DNA from 2 places in the Specibacter sp. RAF43 genome. Region 2 is predicted to be linked to the other one. Evidence: riboswitches for the same ligand, from Rfam matches in the RefSeq annotation. Region 2 holds a riboswitch; the other holds the start of a gene.
What was found. A riboswitch is a leader RNA that binds a small molecule or an ion and turns the genes downstream of it on or off. The one in region 2 is predicted to bind thiamine pyrophosphate.

Region 1: another riboswitch for thiamine pyrophosphate. It lies ahead of AB4Y80_RS12550 (ECF transporter S component); the one in region 2 lies ahead of AB4Y80_RS01740 (bifunctional hydroxymethylpyrimidine kinase/phosphomethylpyrimidine kinase).

Annotation. Positions count from the first base shown of each region.
Region 1 is NZ_JBFREA010000022.1:27,469-38,533, reverse strand. It holds gene AB4Y80_RS12555 (isopeptide-forming domain-containing fimbrial protein) at 1-6,869, opposite strand, end outside; TPP riboswitch at 7,083-7,199, shown strand; gene AB4Y80_RS12550 (ECF transporter S component) at 7,248-7,889, shown strand; gene AB4Y80_RS12545 (ABC transporter ATP-binding protein) at 7,893-9,473, shown strand; gene AB4Y80_RS12540 (energy-coupling factor transporter transmembrane component T family protein) at 9,470-10,267, shown strand; gene AB4Y80_RS12535 (UDP-N-acetylglucosamine 1-carboxyvinyltransferase) at 10,494-11,065, shown strand, end outside.
Region 2 is NZ_JBFREA010000002.1:24,694-34,651, forward strand. It holds gene AB4Y80_RS01715 (bifunctional folylpolyglutamate synthase/dihydrofolate synthase) at 1-1,050, shown strand, start outside; gene AB4Y80_RS01720 (DUF4233 domain-containing protein) at 1,054-1,485, shown strand; gene ndk (nucleoside-diphosphate kinase) at 1,526-1,942, shown strand; gene AB4Y80_RS01730 (vitamin K epoxide reductase family protein) at 2,029-2,664, opposite strand; gene AB4Y80_RS01735 (Rne/Rng family ribonuclease) at 3,055-6,411, shown strand; TPP riboswitch at 6,523-6,621, shown strand; gene AB4Y80_RS01740 (bifunctional hydroxymethylpyrimidine kinase/phosphomethylpyrimidine kinase) at 6,610-8,118, shown strand; gene rplU (50S ribosomal protein L21) at 8,431-8,739, shown strand; gene rpmA (50S ribosomal protein L27) at 8,796-9,053, shown strand; gene obgE (GTPase ObgE) at 9,173-9,958, shown strand, end outside.

The DNA.
Region 1 (11,065 bases), on a different contig from region 2:
AGGTAAGGGCGTTGACAGGTGACGACGACCATGGCGGCCGTACAGCTCCACCCGTCGCCGTCGGCAGATACGTAGCTCAGATATTGCGGCAGGGTATCGCTGACCACCACGTTGCGGGCATCGCTGGGGCCGTTGTTTGTGGCCTGTAGGGTAAACGTTGCGTTGGTTCCGGCCGCGACGGGCGCTGCCGTCACCAGGGTCTTGCCCAGGTCCATGGCGGACTGCTCGGTGACCTGGGTGGGGTCGCTGGCGGCATTGTCGCCGATGTTGGGATCGCTGACTCCCGGACCGCCTGTCACGTTCGCGGAGTTGGTGAGCGTGGTCGGTCCCGCATCCGCTGCCACCAGGGCGGTGATATTCAGTGCTGTGGCGTCGGCTCCTGCGGGAATGATCGCCGGATTCGTGCAGGTGACGTGCCGGCCGTCAGCGGCGCAGCTCCACCCCCCGCCCGCGGCGCCCGTGAACGTCATGCCTAGCGGGAGCAGGTCGGTGACCGTGGTGGGCGCCGCCGAGTTCGAGGGCCCGGCGTTGTGAACGGCCAGCTTGTATGTCAGGGAGGCCCCGGCGTTGACGCTGCCCGGATGGGTTTTGGTGAGTGAGAGGTCGGCGACGCCGGTGACGGTCCCGGGCGCGGTGGACGTGTTCGGCGTCGGTCCGTTGTCGGGGGTGCTTGTCGTGACGGTGGCGGTGTTTCCCACCGGTGCGGCCAGTGCCTGGGCCACCTTGACCGTGAGCACCAGGGTGCTCACGGTGGCCGGAGACGTTGCCGGGAAAGCCCCGGCTGCCACATAGTCACAGGTCACGCTCTGGCCAGTGGCGGCGCAGCTCCAGTCTGCGCCCGTGAAGGAGTCATAGCTCAGATCCGGGTTCAGGGTGTCGACCACTTTTACGCTTCGCGCGTTTGACGGACCATGGTTGGCCACCTGGATGGTGTAGCTGGCCGTGGATCCGGCAACGAGGGGCCCATCGAGGGCCTTGGAGATGCCCAGGTCCGCGAGCTGTGTGGGCTCGGTTGAGACGGTGTCCGTGTTCGGGTGGGTCGCATCCGCCGGTTCGGCGGTGATCGGGGTCACGGTGGCCTCGTTCACCACGGGTTCGGTCTGCGAGGGTGGGATTGTCACGGTCACCTGGAGCTGGGCCGCGGCCGAACCCGGGGCCAGGTCCTGGGCGTAGGTGCACTTCGCCGCGCCACCGGCCGGGTCGGTGCAGCTCCAGTTGGTACCGGCCGCGGACACGAAGGTGGTGCCGGCCGGCAGCACGTCTTCGACCGAGAAACCGGACTTGGATACGGACGGGCCGTAGTTGGTTACGTCAATGGCGTAGCTGGCGTCCCTGCCGGCCACCAGTGGCGAGGTCAGTGTCTTCTGCAAGCCGAGATCGGCCCGGGCCACCACGGTTATCGAGGCCGTGGCGGTGTTGTTCCCGGTGTTCGGGTCGTAGCTGTGGGTCGAGACTGTTGCGGTGTTCTCGTACGCCGTCTGGTCGGGGACACCCGCGCTGACGGAGTAGTTCAGGGTGATGTCCGGGAAGGCGGCGCCGTTGGCCAGGGTGTCGGCGGCGTTGGTGCGCGTACACGATACCGGTGAGGTGGTGCAGCTCCACCCGGCGCCGCCGGCTCCGGTGATGGTGATGCCCGCAGGCAACGGGCTCGGGTCCGTGACGGTGAAGGGGCCGGTTGCGGTGTCCGGGCCATTGCTTGTCGCAGTCAGGATCCAGCTGCCGCCGCTGCCGGCGACGGGTGCAACGCCGACCTTCTTGGCAATGGCCACGTCCGCGGCGGCGATGTGCGCTGTGGCACTGACCTGCGGGCCGGAGTAGGAACCGGCCTGGTTTCCGGTCGCGCCGGTGGCGTCTTCACCTGCCGGGGTGGCGGTGTTGGTGTGATCAACGTGCATCCCCACCCCGGGTGTGGTGGGGACGTTGTTGCCGGGTGTGGCTGAGTAGTTGATTGTCAGGGCCGCCCCGGCGGGGAGGGTTCCCAGCGCGTTCCATTGCAGGGTCTGCACGCCGTTTGCCGTGTTCACGGTCGGTTCGACGCCGGTTGCCGGGCCGCCGTTGACCGAGACCTGGGCGCTTCCGGCGGTGTAGGTCCAGCTGGCCGGCAGCACGTCCGAGGCTCCGGCGTTGAGTGCCGTGCCTGCTTGTGGATCATTGGTGACGGCCACCTTCCAGGCCAGGGTCTCACCGATATAGGCGATGCTGCCGGCGGGGGTGGTCTTGGTGGCGGTGAGCTTGGGAAACAGCGGCGTTACCGCGGCTGCCGCCGAGGGTCCGGTGTACTTGCGCCCACCGGTGGGCAGTGATTCGTAGCCGGTGACCGTTGCGGTGCTCGTCAAGGGTGCGGCGGAGAGCCCGCCGGAGGGCCCCAACTTCGCCGAGTACGTGAAGCCCGCGGCTCCGACGACGCCGCCCGGCGCTACCGGCCCGGCCACCGTCCAGGTGATCTTGCCGCCACCGGTCACGGGATCGTTCCCGGTGAGGGTGCCGCCGCCGGTGATGGTGGCGGCATCCACAACGATGTTTGCCGGCACAACGTCCTGGACGACCACGGAGTAGGCGGCCGAAGCGGTGGGTGCGTTGGTGGCGGTCACCGTGTACGTGAACGTCTCGCCCGGTTGCCGTTTCGCCCCGTTGACGGCCTTCGCGATGCCGACCTTGGGCTCCACGATTTTCAGCGGCGCCGCCGCGTTGGCTCCCGCCTGGTCGAAGGTGTACCCGGAGGAGCCGGGCGCGGGTTTGCTCGTCACGTCCCAGGCCGGGTGTGCGGCGTTGGACAGGGTTGCGCCGGCCACGGCCGCGCCGACATCGGCGACCTTGGCGGTGTACTGCAGCGACACGGTGCGGACCTGGCTCAAGGAGGGTGCATCCCCGAGCGCGAACACCAGCGTCGAACCGCTTGCCGGCAGCTGCGTGGCCGAGGTCAGCCCACACGGTGTGGTGTCATTGTTGGTGCAGGTCACCGAGCCGGGCAGGAGTTGCACGCTCGCCACGTCAAGGCCGGCCGGAACGGTGTCCACGATCGAGGCGTTGAAGAAGTTGACGTTGGCCGGCAACTTTGTCGAGACCGTGTAGGTGACGGACTGGCCGATGGTCGCTTCTCCCGGGTCCACCGTCTTGGTCGAGGTGGCCCCGGCGACCTTGACCGCACTGTTCGCGGTCTTGGTGTAGTCCCGGCCCAGGGCGTTGCCCGGGTCGGCGGGGGCCGTGCGCGGCCCGGCCAGGCTATTGCCCGCGATCGCGGCCACGTTGGTGTAAACCACCGAACCGGTGGCCGTCGTATCCACGGTGGCGGTGTACGTCAACGTCTCGGTCTGCCCACCCGCCAGATCGCCCACATTCCAGGACAGCTGGGTCGTGCCGGTGGGGCAGCTCCGATTGTCTCCGCCGGGGCCCGCCCCCGGCCCGGCCGCAAGCGTGGTGCCCTGGCTGGCTGTTCCGTAGCCTGCGAAGCTCAACCCTGCCGGGATGCAGTCAACCACCCAGGCGTCGTGCAACACAGGCCGTGCCGGTGCGTTCGATGCCGTCAAGGTGTACGTGACGGTGGTGCCTGCGGCAACGGTCTTCGACGCCGCAGGGTTGTTGTTGCTCTTCGCCAGCGCCGGCGCCGGTTCGGCAATGTTGCCCGCGGCGGGCGCTGATGCGTTCGAGGGTTTAAACCCGGTGCGGGGATCACCGGCCGAGCTGAGGGTGGCGGTGTTCGTCAGCTTCGCCCCGTGCAGGACGGCACCCTTGGCCTTGTCCGCGTGGGCCTTAATGATGATGCGAATGATCTGCGGCGTCGTTGTGGTGTTGTCGTACACGTCCCCCAAGGCGACGGTCGCCACCGGTCCTGCGCTGAAGCTCATGCCCGAGGGCAGGGGACCGTAGCTGGGCGAGGCACCCGAACCGTCCAGGGCGAAATCGGCTGTGGCGCTGTCCTGGATGAGACCGCTCGGCATCGGGTCCGCAAAGGTGCCCTTGAAAACGGTGGCCCCTGCCGGGAGTTTCGCCGTCACCGTGAAGGTGACCGACTCACCAGGGACCAGCTGGGTGGATGGGCCAGGACCGCTTTCGGCGCCGGTGTTGCCCGCTTCGCCGATCTCGGATGTCACGCCCTTGGCCACAATGGGGCTCGGCAGGTAGATGTCCGACGCATCGGTCACCGGGTTGGGGCCCTGCAAGGCAGGGTCCACCGTGGTGTCGATGTTGCTGCCCGGGTAGCTCGTCGTGCCTGCGTCATCCTTGTTGGTGCTGGCCACGTAGGAGCGCACCGCGGAGGTGTTGTTCAGTTGCTCGCCAATACCGGTGCCGGCAGGAACCGTCGCCGTGTAGCCGTACGTGTGGGTTTCACCCGGGGCCAGGGTGACCGCGCCACTCCAGCGGATGGCGCTGCGCTTATCCCGGCCGGTGAAGGTTGGCTGGTTGGCATCCCCCGGGTCCGTGCACTTTCCACCGTCGGTGGGTCCGGACACGTCCGCGCATGTCAGCGGCAGGGGCAGCACGTCCCATACGTCTAGGTTCGACAGGCTCTGCGGGACGGTGTTGTTTGTCCCGGAGGTGTTCTTCACAGCCACGTGGAAGAGGACCTGGGCGCCTTCCTTGACCGCCACGTGGTCACCGCCGCCGGGGTGGGCCGTGCCATTGACGGAGGCCACACCCTTGCTGATGTTCGCAGCTGCCGGGTCCACCTGGACACCGGCGTTGGCCCGCAGGGACCGTGCCGTCCCGGCACTGTTGGTCACACGGAGTTTGGCCAGGTTGTCGGCTTTGTCCGGGGTTGGCCCGGCGGCGGCGCCCCTGACCGTGGCGCTGAAGACGACCTGGAAGGTCGCATTCGCCGGCACAGCGCGGGAGCCATCGTTTTGCAGGGCTCCAAGGTTCCAGTCCAGCACACCGTTGGCGGTGCCCGGCTCCATCGAGTTGCTCGGGCCCAGGTCCGGGCCGGCAATGTTGTTCGCGGGACCGGCGGCCGCGGAGCCGGCGTCGTAGTCCAGGTTGCCCGGCAGGAAGTCACTCAGGGTCGGGTTTTTGGTGTCCGTCTGATCCGAGAAGGCCACGGTCAAGCGGAAACAGACCTTGTCACCGGCGACAAACGTCAGCTCCGGTTGAAGAGGGGTCGTCGATACCACGTAGTTGCCCTGCGTGGAGCAGTCCATGGGCGTGGCGCGCTTGGCGACCTCCGTGGTGAGACTCTCTGCCTTGCTGCCCAAGGTGACGGCCGTCGGGTCGGTAATCGGCTTCGTTCCGCTGTCGACAGTGTTGGACCCAACCGCTGCCGAGGTTCCCGTCTGCACTGCCGTGTTGGTGAAGCTGTCACCGGCCGCCGTCGGCGTGCCGGCCAAGGCGCCGCCGGTGTAGGTGTTGCGCAGGCGCACCGGGTAGGTGATCGTGGAAACGCCGTTGGCGTCAACCTGCGGGACCGCCTCAAACACGACGGTGAAGGTGCCGTCCGGGTTTTGAGTCACGGACCGGTACGGGGTGGAGGGGGTCTGGCCGGAAACAGGTGCACAGTCCGCCGGCGCTCCGGTGGTGTAGTTCGTCGGTCCCAGGGGGCAGATGCCGTTGGGAATGGTGTCCGTGATCGTGATTGCGGAGTTGTCGGTGTACTCGCCGGACTCAAGGGTAAGGGTGAACGCGGCCTGGGCCCCGGCGACAAACTGGCCGGTGCTGCTGCTCTTGAGCAATCGCAGGTCGTGCACCGTGACGGTGTAGTCATTCCTCGCAACCACCTCGGAGGTTGCGCCCCCGGTCACGGGGCCCGTGTAGGTTCCTGCGGCCTCGACGTGGTTCCTGGCATCCTTGCCGCCGCCGTCCTGGCGTGTCAGCGGGCCGGTGTTGTTGTCCAGATTGGCCGTCTGCAGCCCGTCCGCGGGGGCAGGCGGGCTGGTGAACATCACGTTTTCGCGCAGCGGCACCGCCGCGGCGTATTGGATGTTGATGGTCTGGTGTGCGGGCAGGGTGCCCAGGGACCAGACGACCTTTGTGTAGACGCCCGAGGCGTATCCGGCAGGGTTCTGCACGGTGGAGACCGAGGCCGGCACCGGGCACACGGGGGCCGGCGTCAGGGTGCTGGCCGGGTCGGGTACCGCCGGGGTAGTCGTTAGCAGCCCGGAGCCGGGGAATTCTTCCTTGCCTCCGGGGTTGGTGCCTGCGCTGGTGGTGTTGTCCACCAGGCCGCAGCCCAGAAATTCCAGGTTGGCCGGCACGTAGTTGGTCACCACCACGTTGTTGGTGGGGTGCTTGGAATTGTTTGTGAAAGGGATGGTGTACACGGTGGGGTGATCGTGCAGGCCGCGCAGAAGTTCGGCTTCGGGACTGGGTTCGGTCTTCTTGATGGCCAGCGCGGAAATGCCCGTGGCGGTGGTGTTGCTGATGGCCTGCTGCGTGAAGCCCGTGGTGGGTTTGCCCGCCGCATCGAACGTCGGCACCGTGCGGGGATCCGTGTTCGCGAATCCCTGGCCCGTGTTGGCGATGTTGTCACCCACGGGGTGGGCCGCAGCGTCCGGGGTGGCCATGAAGGTGAGGGAGTTCGTGTCGCCGATCTGCAGATCGAAGACGTCACGCCAGACCAGGGTGGTCTGGCCCACCGCCGGCTGGTTCGGATACACGCTAGGTTCCCCCGCCGACGCCGGGCCGGTGCTTCCCGCAACATAGGAGACCCCGGCCGGAAGCACATCCCGGAAGGAGACGTTGTATTCGGCCGTCGCGCCGGCCCCGGCCGGATTCGATGCCGTAAGCGTGTAGGAGATGGCGTCCCCGACCAGGACACTGCCAGGGGCACTCTTGTGTACCGTGATGCCCGGTGTGGCTGCGCCGGCGCTCGGCGCCGGAATCAAAAGCCCCATGGCTAGCAGGGCAAGAGTCGTCAAGAGCGCGAGGAATCTATGCACGGTGGTCCCTAGAAATTGGTCCCCCAAGGACCCGCCAATGAGTGCTTTTCAAATATAACCTTCGAGTGTAGCGCAAGAATCGGGAGACGAAAGTCACATTGCGAGTTATAATCAAAGGTTGTCTCGAAACGCATGCCGGTTCGTCGCGCTCCCGCCGTCGCCGCCGTGGGCATTGGGCGCCGGGGCGGGTCAGGGATAGACTGGAGCCGCAATTCAACACGACAGGGGAGCGTCAGTCCACCATGGACGCGGCGCTGAGAGTGCGGTTCACCGCAGACCCTCGAACCTGCTCCGGCTAGTACCGGCGAAGGGAGTCGAGTTCTCTTCGGTTGCGCGGAAAGACCGCCGCGGCCGCCCCTCCTGAAAAGGAGGACACACATGAGCACGTCAGGTGCGGGCCAACCCGCCAATCCCCTCGGCAATTCCCCGTCAAAAGCGCCGCAAAGCAGCTGGCGCGTCGTGGACATCGTGGTGGCCTCCGTGCTGTCCGTGGCCGTGGGCGTCATCTTCTGGTTGTGGTCCGCCGGCTACGGCGTTATCGCCGCCATCACGGCGGCCTTCCCGCCCGTCGGCGCCCTGTACGGCGGCGGATGGCTCATCGCCGGGGTGATCGGCGCCCTGGTGATCCGCAAACCCGGCGCCGCGCTGTACTGCGAGATCGTTGCCGCGGTGGTGGAAAGCCTGCTGGGCACCCACTTCGGCTTCACGGTGCTGCTCTCCGGCCTGGTCCAGGGACTGGGCGCCGAGGCGGCGTTTGCCTTGTTCCGCTACCGCAGGTTCACGCTGCCGGTGGCGCTCGTGGCCGGGGCGTTGTCCGGGGTGGCCCTCGGAGTCAATGACAGCCTGGTCTACAACGTGGCCTGGGCGCTGGAGTGGAAGCTGCTCTACGTCATCCTGGCCGCCGTGTCCGGTGCCGTGATCGCCGGGCTGCTGTCCTGGCTGGCGGTGCGCGGCCTGGCCCGGACGGGTGCGCTGGGCAACCTGCCGTCCCGGCGCGCGGCCACCGAACCGGTGCTGTGATCCATGGCCGCCGCTGAACCACGGGGCACGGGGGTGCGGGGCACGGGGGTGCGCGGCACCGCACCGGTCCGGATCAGCGCCAGGGGGTGGGGGTGGCAGCATTCGTCCCGTGCCGCCAAGGCCGTCCACGACCTGGACCTGGAGGTGGCCCCGGGCGAACGGGTGCTGCTGCTGGGACCCTCCGGCGCCGGCAAATCCACGCTGCTGCACGCCCTGGCAGGGGTGCTCGGCGCCGATGAGGAGGCCGGCGAATTCGGTTCGCTGCTCCTGGACGGGCGGCCCGTGGCCGACTCACGCGGGCGCACCGGGTTGATGCAGCAGGACCCCGACGCCCAGGTGGTGCTCTCCCGCATCGGGGACGACGTCGCGTTTGGCGCCGAAAACCTGTCCGTACCGCGGGAGGAAATCTGGCGCCGCGTGCCCGCCGCCCTGGAGGCTGTGGGCCTGGACCTGCCGCTGGACCATGCCAGCTCCACGCTATCCGGCGGGCAGAAGCAGCGGCTGGGCCTGGCGGGCATGCTGGCCATGGCGCCGGGCCTGCTGCTCCTGGACGAGCCCACCGCCAACCTCGACCCCGCCGGCGTGGTGGACGTGCGCGACGCCGTCCGGCGCAGTCTCGACGCCACGGGCGCCACCTTGGTGGTGGTGGAGCACCGGGTCTCCGTCTGGCTGGAGGTGGTGGACCGGATCGTGGTGCTGGCCCCCGGCGGCACCGGCCAGCCCGGCGGCGTGCTGCTGGATGGCCCGCCCGCCACCGTGTTGGCCCAGGCCCGCGAGCTGCTGGCCCGGGCCGGGGTGTGGGTGCCCGGCTACGTGCCCGCCGTCCGGCCGCGCAGCGGGAAGTGCGACGCCGGTGCGCCCCTATTGCTGGAGGCGGCCGATCTCGCCGTCTCCCGGCAGAAAGGCCGTCGCCGGCACCCGGCCGTGCCGGCCGCCGTCGTGCCGTCCGTGCGCATTGCCGCCGGGCAGGCGCTGACCGTGACCGGGCCGAACGGGGCCGGGAAGTCGACGCTGGCCCTGACCCTGGCCGGGCTGCTGCCGGCCATTGGGGGGCGGCTTCGCGCCACCGAGGCGCTGGCGCGCGGGGCCGGCAGCGAGCCGTTGAAATGGCGCGGCCGCGATTTGATCGGTCGGATCGGCACCGTCTTCCAGGAGCCCGAGCACCAATTTGTCACCGGCCGGGTGCGCGACGAATTGATGTTTGCGCCCCGGCTGCTGGGCCAGGGCGGGGAGAAGGTCGAGGAACTGCTGGCCCGGCTGCGGCTGGACCACGTGGCGGACGCCAATCCCTTCACGCTGTCCGGCGGGGAAAAACGCCGGCTGTCCGTGGCCACGGTGCTGGCGGCGGGCCCGCAGGTGCTGGTGCTGGACGAGCCAACCTTCGGGCAGGACGCGAACACGTGGGCGGAATTGGCGTCCCTGCTGACCGAACTGCTCGATGCCGGCACGGCCGTGGTGTCCGTGACGCACGACGCCCTGTTCACCCAGGTTCTGGGCGGCGACCGGCTGGTGCTGGGAGCCGACGCGGAGAAGGTGGCCGGGATTCCCGGCGCGGCGGTCCCCACCCGGGCGGTGCGGAGATGAGCGTGGACGTGCTGGCGCGGCCGCGGTCCTCGGCCTGGTTGGCCGGGGCCAACCCGCTGGCCAAGCTGGGCGCGGGCATGCTGGTCACGATCGCCCTGCTCACCAGCGTGGATGCGGTGTCCGCCACGGTGGCCCTGGTGCTGGAGTGCGCGCTGCTGCCGCTGGCCGGCCTGGGCGTGCGCCTGCTGCTGCTCCGCGGCTGGCCGATCCTGATGGCGGCCCTGGTGGGCGGCTACGGGACGGCCCTGCTGGCCCCGAAAACCGGCGAACTCCTGCTGGCCGCGGGGCCGGTGACGTTCACCACCGGTTCCGTGGAAGCCGGCGTGGCCATCGCCCTGCGCGGGCTGGCCATTGCGCTGCCGGGCATCCTGGTCCTCGCCAGCACCGACCCCACGGACCTGGCCGACGCGCTGGCGCAAAAACTGCGCCTGCCCCACCGCTTCGTGCTGGGCGCGCTCGCAGCCATGCGCCTGGTGGGCCTGCTCGTGGCCGAATGGCAGGTTCTGGGCATGGCCCGGCGCGCCCGCGGCGTGGGCGGGGCGGGCGGATTTTGGGGCCACCTGAAGGCGTCGCTGGGCCAGGCCATGGCCCTGCTGATCCAGGCCATCCGGCGGGCCACCCGGCTGGCCGTGACCATGGAGGCAAAGGGGTTCGGGGCCGGCCCGCGCACGTGGGCGCGGGAATCGAGGTTCACGGCCCGTGACGCGTGGGTGGCGGGCGGGGGGCTGGTGATCGCCGCCGCGGCGGTGGGTGCCGCCGTCGTGGTGGGCACCTGGAATCCGGTGTTCGGCTGACCGCCCCATCCCCCTGCGCCGCGCCTGCGGGAGCGCCGCCCGCGGCCGGCAGGCACGCCGCGGGCGGCGGCCCGGGGCCGGGCGGGGTAACCTTATGTGACGGTTAGATAACGCCGCCGAATAGAGATATCTCACCTAATGGTTAATTCAAGGTCTCTTTCGGGAAAATTGTTCAACAGGTCACGTATTTGGCCAGACATATGCCATTCGTGATATAAAAGTTCTCATGACTTACGTGGCAGCAGAAACCGTTGGCGTATTGGTCCGCGACGCCCGGACCGACAAGGGCTGGACGCAGGGCCAGCTGGCCGCGCAGCTGGGCACGAGCCAAAGCGCCGTGGCCCGGATGGAGCAGGGCAAACAAAACCTGAGCCTGAAGATGATCCAGCGGATGGAGGCGCTGCTGGGCAAGCGCATCGTCAACGTCGGCAACTCGCCCAAGAACATGGTCACCCACCTGCGCGTGCACGGCGGCCGTGAACTCTCGGGCAGTGTCGAGGTCAATTCCAGCAAGAATGCCGGCGTGGCCCTGCTCTGCGCCAGCCTCATCAACCGCGGCACCACCACGCTGCGCAGGCTGGCCCGCATCGAGGAGGTCAACCGGATTGTGGAGCTGCTGACCAGCATCGGCGTGCGCTGCGAGTGGCTCAACGCCAACGACCTGGCGATCCGGCGCCCGGAGCAGCTGGACCTGGCCGCCATGGACGTCGAGGCCGCCAAACGCACCCGCTCCGTCATCATGTTGCTGGGCCCCTTGCTGGACCAGCGGAACGTGTACCGCATCCCGTATGCCGGCGG
Region 2 (9,958 bases):
CCGTACCTGTTGATCGTGGACGCGGAACTGCAGGCGGTCGGCGAGACGCGGCTGACCTACTTTGAATGCCTGACCATCCTGGCGTTCGCGGTGTTCGCCGACGAGCCGGTGGACGTCGCCGTCCTGGAGGTGGGCCTGGGCGGGATCACCGACGCCACCAATGTGGGCGACGGGCAGGTCGCCGTGATCACGCCCATCTCCCTCGACCACACCGAGCTGCTGGGGGATACCACCGGGGCCATCGCGGTGGAGAAGGCCGGCATCATCAAGGAGGGCGCCTTCCTGGTCAGCTCCGCCCAGCCGGTGGACGCCGCCCAGGTGCTGCTGGAGCGGGCCCGGGAAAAGAACGCCCGGTACTGCTTTGAGGGTGTCGAGTTTGGTGTGGAGTCACGGGCCATCGCCGTGGGCGGGCAGCTGCTCACCCTGCGGGGCCTGGCCGGCCGGTACCCGGAGATCCTGCTGCCCCTGCACGGCGAACACCAAGCCGAAAACGCCGCCGTCGCCCTGGCCGCGCTGGAGGCTTTCTTTGGCAACGGGGAAAAGGAACTGAGCCTGGACCTGGTCCAGGAGGGATTCCGCAACGCCACCTCGCCCGGGCGCCTGGAGGTGCTGCGCACGTCCCCCACGATCGTGGTGGACGCCGCCCACAACCCGGCCGGGATCCAGGCCAGCGCCGCGGCCCTGCAGGAGGCGTTCGCCTTCAGCAAGCTGGTGGTGGTGCTGGGCATCCTGCAGGAGAAGGACGCCGAGGAAATCCTGCGCACGCTCAAGGAATCCTACGGTGGCGAGGCGGGGGAGATTTGCCTGACCCAGTCCAAGTCGCCCCGCGCCATCCCCGCGGCCGAACTGGCCGAGATGGCCGTCGAGCTGGGCTGGCCCGAGGACGACGTCCACATTGCCGAAAAGCTGGACGAGGCGATCGAATGGGCCGTGGAACGTGCCGAGTCCAACAATGACCTCGCCGGCGGCGTGCTCATCACCGGCTCGATCACCGTGGTCGGTGAGGCCCGCATCCTGCTGGGCCGGCCCGGCGAAAGGGAAGGTGCCTAGGGCATGGCGAGACTGACCAAGGCGCAACGCGAGTGGCGCCCCGGCATGCCGAAGAAGCCGCGCTCCACCAAGATGATGTTCGGCTCCACCGTGCTGGTGCTCGAGGCTTTCGTCGCGCTCTTTGCCGCCCTGGCCCTGTTCGGGTTGCAGGGCAGGAACCCCGCCTACCTGGTCATCGGAGGCGTGCTCGCCCTGCTGATGGTGGCCACGTGCGCGTTCCTGGCCCGGCCGTGGGGAGCGGCCGTGGGCTGGGTCCTGCAGCTGCTGCTGATCGCCGGCGGCTTCAAGGAGCCGTCGATGTTCGTGGTCGGCATCCTCTTCGCCGTGGCCTGGTGGTATGCCCTGTTCGCCGGGAGCCGCATCGACCGGGAAAACCGGGAACGGGCCCGGGTGCAGGCCGCCTGGGATGCCGAACACCCCGACCCGGCCCCGTAGACTGGTGCGGAAACCCCAACACAACCGAAGTGGAGCAGCTGTGAGCTACGAGCGCACCCTTGTCCTGGTCAAGCCCGACGGCGTGACCCGCAACCTTTCCGGCGCCATCCTGGCCCGCATCGAAGCCAAAGGCTATGCCCTGGCCGAGCTGAAGAAGGTCACCGCGACCCGCGGGCAGCTCGAGGCACACTACGCCGAGCACGTGGGCAAGCCGTTCTACGAGCCGCTGGTCGAGTTCATGCTCTCCGGCCCCGTGGTCGCCGCCATCTTTGAGGGCGATCGGGTGATCGAGGGCTTCCGCGCCCTCGCCGGCACCACCGACCCCACCACGGCGGCACCGGGGACCATCCGCGGCGACTTTGGCCGCGACTGGGGCCTGAAGGTCCAGCAGAACCTGGTGCACGGCTCGGACTCCGCGGAGTCCGCCGAGCGCGAGATCGGCATCTGGTTCGCCTAGGCGCACCCCGCACCTCCCGCAGCAACGACGAAGGGCACCTCCCGTGCGGGAGGTGCCCTTCGTCGTTGCTGCGGGGTGCGGTTTAGTTAGGCATTGGAGGAGAAGATCAGGTGCATGAACTTGAAGAAGATGGAGGCGATCACGCCCAGGTAGACCAGGCCCACGATCACCCAGGCCCAGTCGGCGGCGAACCTGGCCACGGCGCGGGGGGCCGGGATGACGCCGTGCTGGAGGTTGCGGACACTCACCCAGACGAAGAGCGGGATCATCACGGTCCACACCACCATGCAGTAGGGGCACAGGATGGCGAGCACGTACACGGCCTGAAACCAGAACCAGCCCACCAGCGCCAGCCCCAGGGTGACCCCCAGCTGCAGGCCCAGCCAGTACCAGCGGCTCAGCGACGCCCCCGCCAGCAGCACGACCCCCGTGGTGATGACCACCACGAACGTGACCAGCCCGATGAACGGGTTGGGGAAGCCGAAGATCGCGGCCTGCTGCGTCTTCATGACGTCCCCGCAGGAGATCCAGGTGTTGAAGTCGCAGCTGACCTTCGCGCCCGGGTTGGTGTACAGGTGCAGCCGCTCCAGCACCAAGGTGGCGGACGCCAGCCAGGCGACGGCACCGGCAATGACCAGGAACCAGCCGAAGGGCCTGGGCCGGGCCAGCACGGGCAGCGCCTGGTCTGTGGGAAGGCGGTCGGAAACGCTGGGGGAGGGCATGGGCGCCTTTTCTTCGTGCGGTCTATTGTGTCCCGATTGTAGCGTGTGAATCTTGGCGCGCCGTGTGTGATTCGCCCGCCGACGGTGGGGGTGTATGAGACAATGGACGTGGCTGGACGGCGATCCACATGCGTCATTCAGTCCGATGGCACGCCCACGGGTCTGCCGGTGACGACGCTCCCGCTTTCGGCAGCCATCCACCGGACAGTCTGACGCAGAACAACGCGGATCCGGCAAACCATCGGCTTTTCAGAGCTTGCAGCACCCGGAAGATGGTGCCGCCTGGAAAGCAATTAGACGACTTCCGTCGGCGCCCGCGGGTGCCGACACACCTGCCGTTGACGGTGCTCGATGTGGGGGTATCGCAACGGTGCGAAGGTAACGCCCTCCATGAATAATGAAAAGTCCAGCGCAGAAACAGCAACAAGCACGCAATCACCTGACGGCACGGATTCATCGGCCGCCGCAACCAAGCCCCGGACCACCCGCTCGCGCCGCGCGTCGGCCAAGGTCACCTCGCCCGCCCCCGTGCCCCCGCCGGCACCGGTCGCCGACACCCCTGCCGCGGAGATGCCGCCCGCCGGGGCCACCGCCGCGGATGCTCCCGTGAAGAAGGCGCCCGTGCGCCGCAGCCGCGCCAAGAAGGCCGACGCCGCCTTGCTCGACGGCACCGTGCCGGACGGGTACCTGCCGGACGGCGCCGCGGCCGGTACCGGAACTCCGGCCACCGACCTTTCGGCCGCCGCCGCGGACAGCGCCGTCGAGCCGGTCAAGACGCCCGCCAAGCGGGCCCCGCGCCGCCGGGCCACGGCCGCGACCGGCGCACCCGCCCCGGTGCAGGGCGTGCTGAACCTGGACTCCGCCTCCCCAATCACTGCCCCCGCGGCCAGTGCCGAGCCGGCCAGTGCCGAAGCGGTTTCCGCCGACCAGGCGCCCGTGGCGAAGGCTCCCGCGCGCCGCCGGAGCGTCAAGAAGGTCGACGCCGCCACCGACAGCGCGGCCGCCGCGCCCGCGGAGGCCGTTGCGGAAGCGGCGGAGCAGCCCGGCGCCGAGGCACCCACCCGGCCGGCCCGCAGCCGCCGGAAGTCCACCGCTGCCGTCACGGACGCCGCGGCACCTAGCACCTCAGCGCCCGCCGCCCTCAGCCCCGCCGCCGAAGCGCCCGCCGCCGAAACCCCGGTCGACGCGGCAGCCGCGGCACCGGACGCGACCGTGCCGGCCGACTCGCCCTTCCTGGCCCCCTCCGCCGGCATCTCCGTCCTGTTCCAGGCCCCCGACCTCAGCCTGGCCGTCTCCGCGCCCGCCGTGGACCACGACGACGCCGACGGCGGCGACGACTTCGACTCGCACGACGAGTCCCGCTCGCGCCGCGGCCGGGCCCGTAACCGCCGCAACAAGCACTCCGACGCCCAGGGTGAAGCCCCGGCCCATGCAGCGGGCACCGACGATGCCGATGCCGACACCGAGGGCCACGACGACGGCGTGACGTCGCGTCGCCGTCGTCGTCGCCGCCGCGGGGATGCGGACCTGGAATTGACCGGCGGCACCGATGAGGATCCGCCCAACACCGTGACCCGGGTCCGGGCCCCGCGCACGCCGGCGGAGTCGTCCTCGAGCGCGTCGAACCGGGTGACGAGCCTGCGCGGCTCCACCCGCCTGGAAGCCAAGAAGCAGCGCCGCCGCGATTCCCGCGACTCCGGCCGCCGCCGCACCGTCATCACCGAGGCCGAGTTCCTGGCCCGGCGGGAATCCGTGGACCGGGTGATGGTGGTGCGCCAAAGCGATGACCGCATCCAGATCGGGGTGCTCGAAGACGGCATCCTGGCCGAACACTTTGTCTCCAAGACCCAGCAGGATTCGCTGATCGGCAACGTCTACCTGGGCAAGGTCCAAAACGTGCTGCCGAGCATGGAGGCGGCCTTCGTCGACATCGGCCGCGGCCGCAACGCCGTCCTGTACGCCGGGGAGGTGGACTGGGACGCCGCCAACCTCAACGGCCAGCCGCGCCGGATCGAAAATGCGCTCAAGTCCGGGGACGCCGTCCTGGTGCAGGTCTCCAAGGATCCCGTGGGCCACAAGGGTGCCCGCCTGACCAGCCAGATCTCCCTGCCGGGCCGGTACCTGGTGTACGTGCCGGGCGGGTCGATGACCGGCATCTCCCGCAAGCTTCCGGACGTCGAACGCAACCGGCTCAAGCGCGTGCTCAAGGACCACCTGCCCGAAAACGCGGGCGTCATTGTGCGCACCGCCGCCGAGGGCGCCAGCGAGGAGGAGCTGACCAACGACATCAACCGGCTGCGCGCCCAATGGGAAGGCATCAGCACCCGGGCCGCCGCCCACAAGACGCTCGCCCCGGAAATGCTCTACGCCGAGCCGGACCTGACCATCAAGGTGGTCCGCGACGTCTTCAACGAGGACTTCACCAAGCTGATCGTCGCCGGCGAGGAAGCCTGGGACACCATCGAGGCGTACGTGACGTACGTGGCCCCGGACCTGCTGGACCGGCTGGAAAAGTGGACCAAGACCGAGGACATCTTCGGCGCGCACCGCATCGACGAACAAATCTCCAAGGCCCTGGAACGCAAGGTGTTCCTGCCCTCCGGCGGTTCCCTGGTGATCGACCGCACCGAAGCCATGACCGTGGTTGACGTGAACACGGGCAAGTTCACCGGTTCCGGCGGCAACCTGGAGGAAACCGTCACCAAGAACAACCTTGAAGCGGCCGAAGAAGTGGTCCGCCAGCTGCGCCTGCGCGACATCGGCGGCATCATCGTCATCGACTTCATCGACATGGTCCTGGAATCCAACCGCGACCTGGTGCTGCGCCGCATGGTGGAGTGCCTGGGCCGGGACCGCACCAAGCACCAGGTGGCCGAGGTGACCAGCCTGGGCCTGGTGCAGATGACGCGCAAGCGCATGGGCACCGGCCTGCTGGAGGTCTTCGGGGAGCAGTGCGAGGTCTGCGCCGGCCGCGGCATGGTCACGCACGAAATTCCCGTGGAGCACCGCCGCGTCCACACCGTGGCCGCCGAACAGCACCATCCGCACGGCGGAAACCGCAACGAGGGCCGGGACGGCGACCGGGGGGCCAACCGCTCCACCCGCAGTGAGCGCAAGCGCAACCGCAGCCGCCAGACGTCCATCGAGGACGACGCCCCGGCAACGCACGAGGTGGAGGAGCTGACGGAGGCGCAGCGCACCGAAAAGGCCAATGCCGCCCGGACCGCCCTGGCCAACATCGCCGCCGCCGCGGCCGCCGCCCACCACGAGGCCGCCCGTTCCGAGCCGGCCCGCCCCGAGCCGGCCCACCACGATGTGGGGGAGGTGGAGGTGCAGTCGCTGCCCACCAGCCTGGGCGAGACCGCCACCCTCACCCTGGGCGGGGAGGCCGTGGAGCTGCCCCGCGGCCATCACACCGGCCACGCCGTCGACCCCGCCCACCATGCCGATTCGGCCGCCGCACTGGCCGGCATCGCGCAGGCCCTGGACCAGCTCTCCGGCCAGGACGGCGAGGACACCCCGGCCGGCAGCCGCTCGCGCTCGCGCCGCTCGCGCCGCAACCGCAGCGCCAGCCGCGCCCAGGGCGGCGCGGGCATCGACGTGGAGACCGGTACGGGGCCCGTGCCGGCACACGGCTCCGCCCAGCACAGCAGCGCTGCCGTCCGGCTGCCGGAGCCGGTGCAGGCCCCCACGAAGGACGCCGGACCCATCATCCTGGGCGTGGGCGTTCCCGCCTCGGAGCTCTAGCCCGGACGCCAACTGACCCGCAATAGTTGTCGAAAATCGCCGCGAAATCGCGTTTTTTGGACATCTATTGCGGGTCAGTTTTCCTTAAGGGGAGCCGCGGGGGCTAGGGTGGACAGCGACACGGGGTGCCAGGCCGCCAGGGCCGGCTGAGAAAACACCCGTTGAACCTGCCCGGCCAGCACCGGCGAAGGGATGTCCATGACCATCGAGTTGCCCCGGCTGCACGATTTGCCCAGAGTTTTGACCATTGCCGGCTCCGATCCGTCCGGCGGCGCCGGGATCCAGGCCGACCTGAAGTCCATCGCCGCCCACGGCGGATACGGGATGGCCGCCATCACCGCCCTGACCGCGCAAAACACGCGGGGCGTCAGCGCCGTCCACGTGCCGCCGGCCGAATTCCTGGCCCGGCAGCTGGAGGCCCTCAGCGAGGACATCACCATCGACGCCGTCAAGATCGGCATGCTCGCCACCGCCGAGGTGATCGAGACCGTGGGCGACTGGTTGGCACGCACCCGGCCCGCCGTCGTCGTGCTAGATCCGGTCATGGTCGCCACCAGCGGCGACCGGCTGCTGGACGCCGACGCCAGGGCCGCCCTGCTCACCCTGCTGGGGCACGCCCATCTCATCACGCCGAACCTGCCGGAACTGGGCGTCCTCACCGGCCAGGGGACGGCGGAGTCGTGGGAGGAGGCGCTGGTGCAGGGCAAGGCGCTGGCCCGCTCGGCCGGCGTCCACGTGCTGGTCAAGGGCGGGCACCTGCCGGGGGAGCAGTGCCCGGATGCGCTGGCGGGCCCGGACGGGTCGCTGCTGGAATTCCCCGGCGCCCGCATCGAGACCGGCAACACGCACGGCACGGGATGTTCGCTGTCCGCCGGGCTGGCCACCGTGCAGGCCCAAACCGGCGACTGGGGCGCCTCCGTGCAACGGGTCAAGGCCTGGTTGCGCGGGGCGCTGGAAAGCTCCGGGGACCTGGACGTGGGGCACGGGCGCGGCCCGGTCAACCACTTCCACGCCCTGTGGGCGGACGCCGCGCCCGTGGCGGACGAGTTCAGCCGGTCCCTGTGGCGGGACACGGCGCCGCTGCGCGCGGACATCCTGGCCCTGGACTTCATCAAGGACCTGGCCGCGGGCACCCTGGCCGGGGAGCACTTCTCCTATTATTTGGCGCAGGACGCCATCTACCTCAACGGGTACTCCCGCGTGCTGTCCCGGGCCAGCGCCCTGGCCCCCACCGAGGCCGAGCAGCGTTTTTGGGCCGAGGGGGCACACAACGCCTTGGCCGTCGAGATGGAGCTGCACCGCGACTGGCTCTCCCGGCACACCGCAGGGACGGCGCCGGGCCCGGTGACCAAGACCTATGTGGACCACCTGCAGGCCACCGCGTTTGCCGGCAGCTACGGGGAACTGGTTGCCGCCGTGCTGCCGTGCTATTGGCTCTACGCGGAAGTGGGCCGGGTGCTGCACGCGGACCACCTCACCCGCAGTGCCGACCACCCCTACGCGGCCTGGCTGGGCACCTATGCGGACGAGGCCTTTGCCGAGGCCGCCCGCACGGCCGTCTCGATCCTGGACGCCGCCGCCCGGCGGGGCACGGCGGCCGAGCGTGCGCACATGCGCACCGCATTCGAGGAGTCCTCCCGCCTCGAACTGGAATTCTTTGACGCACCCCGCCGGCACGTGCCGACGGGCCCGCGCCGAGGTGATTAACGCCACGGGGTGCGCGGAAGAAACACGGTGCGGCGCGGCGCAAAATGGCGCCCACCGACCCGCCGACACGCTAAGGTTGTGGAGCACGGTTCCCTTGGGCGGGCCGGGGCGGCGGATTTACTCTCACCACCCTTCCCGCAGTGGCACGGAACCAGTCTCATTTGCGGCCGGAGCTTGAATTAGCGTATTCTTGATCTTCGGTGCTTACGCCAACACTAAAGGGCAACCACTCTCTGGTAGAACTCCATTGAGGTCCACGGCGTTGAGGCACATGAAAACTTTGTAATAACGTCGAGAGAAGTGAGTTCCCCAGTGGTGTACGCGATTGTCCGCGCAGGCGGCCGCCAAGAGAAGGTTTCCGTCGGAGACCACGTGACCATGAACCGCGTCCCCGGTGGAGTTGGCAGCACCCTTGAGCTGCCCGCTTTGCTCTTGGTCGATGGTGAGAACATCACCACCGCCGCGAAGGACCTGGCCAATGTGAAGGTTACGGCTGAGAAGTTGGAGGATCTTCGCGGGCCGAAGATCGTCATCCAGAAGTTCAAGAACAAGACCGGTTACAAGAAGCGTCAGGGCCACCGCCAGGAACTGTCGAAGGTCAAGATCACCTCAATCGCGTAACCCGCGTCGAGTCGATCCCACTTAAAATCTTTTAGTCAAAAGGCAGGCATTTTCACATGGCACATAAAAAGGGCGCGAGTTCCACTCGCAACGGTCGTGATTCCAACGCTCAGTACCTGGGCGTGAAGCGCTTCGGCGGACAGGTTGTCAAGGCCGGGGAAATCATCGTGCGCCAGCGCGGCACCCACTTCCACCCGGGTGAGGGCGTTGGCCGCGGCAGCGATGACACGCTGTTCGCCTTGGACGCCGGTGCGGTCGAGTTCGGTACGCGTCGTGGACGCCGCGTCGTGAACATCGTCGCAGCCGCGGTCTAATACCAAAGCATTTCCTCGTGGAGCGGGCCGCATGGCTCGCTCCACTGGTCTTTAACCCGGCTTTAACCAGCGCGGACTAGAATTAGTGCGCAGCGAAAGTACTACTCAAGGAGAATTCATTGGCCAGCTTTGTTGACCGGGTTGTATTGCACGTATCCGGCGGGACAGGCGGCCATGGCTGCGTCTCCGTTCACCGCGAGAAATTCAAGCCGCTGGGCGGGCCCGACGGCGGCAAGGGCGGGGACGGCGGCGACGTCATCTTGCGCGTCAGCTCGCAAACCACCACACTCCTGGACTTCCACCACGCCCCGCACCGGCACGGCACCAACGGCGGCCCCGGCATGGGCGACTGGCGCGACGGAAAAATCGGTGAATCCGTGGTCCTGGACGTCCCGGACGGCACCGTGGTCAAGGACAAGGACGGCAACGTCCTCGCCGACCTGGTCGGGGAGGGCACGCAATACGTGGCCGCCGCCGGCGGCCAGGGCGGACTGGGCAACGCGGCCCTGTCCTCGCAAAAACGCAAGGCCCCCGGCTTCGCGCTGCTCGGCATCGAGGGCGACACCCGTGACATCGTCCTGGAGCTGAAGTCCATCGCCGACATCGCGCTCGTGGGCTTCCCCTCCGCCGGCAAGTCCAGCCTGATCGCGGCCATGTCCGCGGCCCGGCCCAAGATCGCCGACTACCCGTTCACCACCCTGATCCCCAACCTGGGCGTGGTGCAATCCGGGGACGTCCGGTTCACCATTGCCGACGTCCCCGGGCTCATCGAAGGCGCCAGCGAGGGCAAGGGCCTGGGCCATAACTTCCTGCGCCACGTCGAACGCTGTGCCGCACTGGTGCACGTGCTGGACTGCGCCACGCTGGAGGCCGACCGGGACCCGCTCTCCGACCTGGCCGTGATC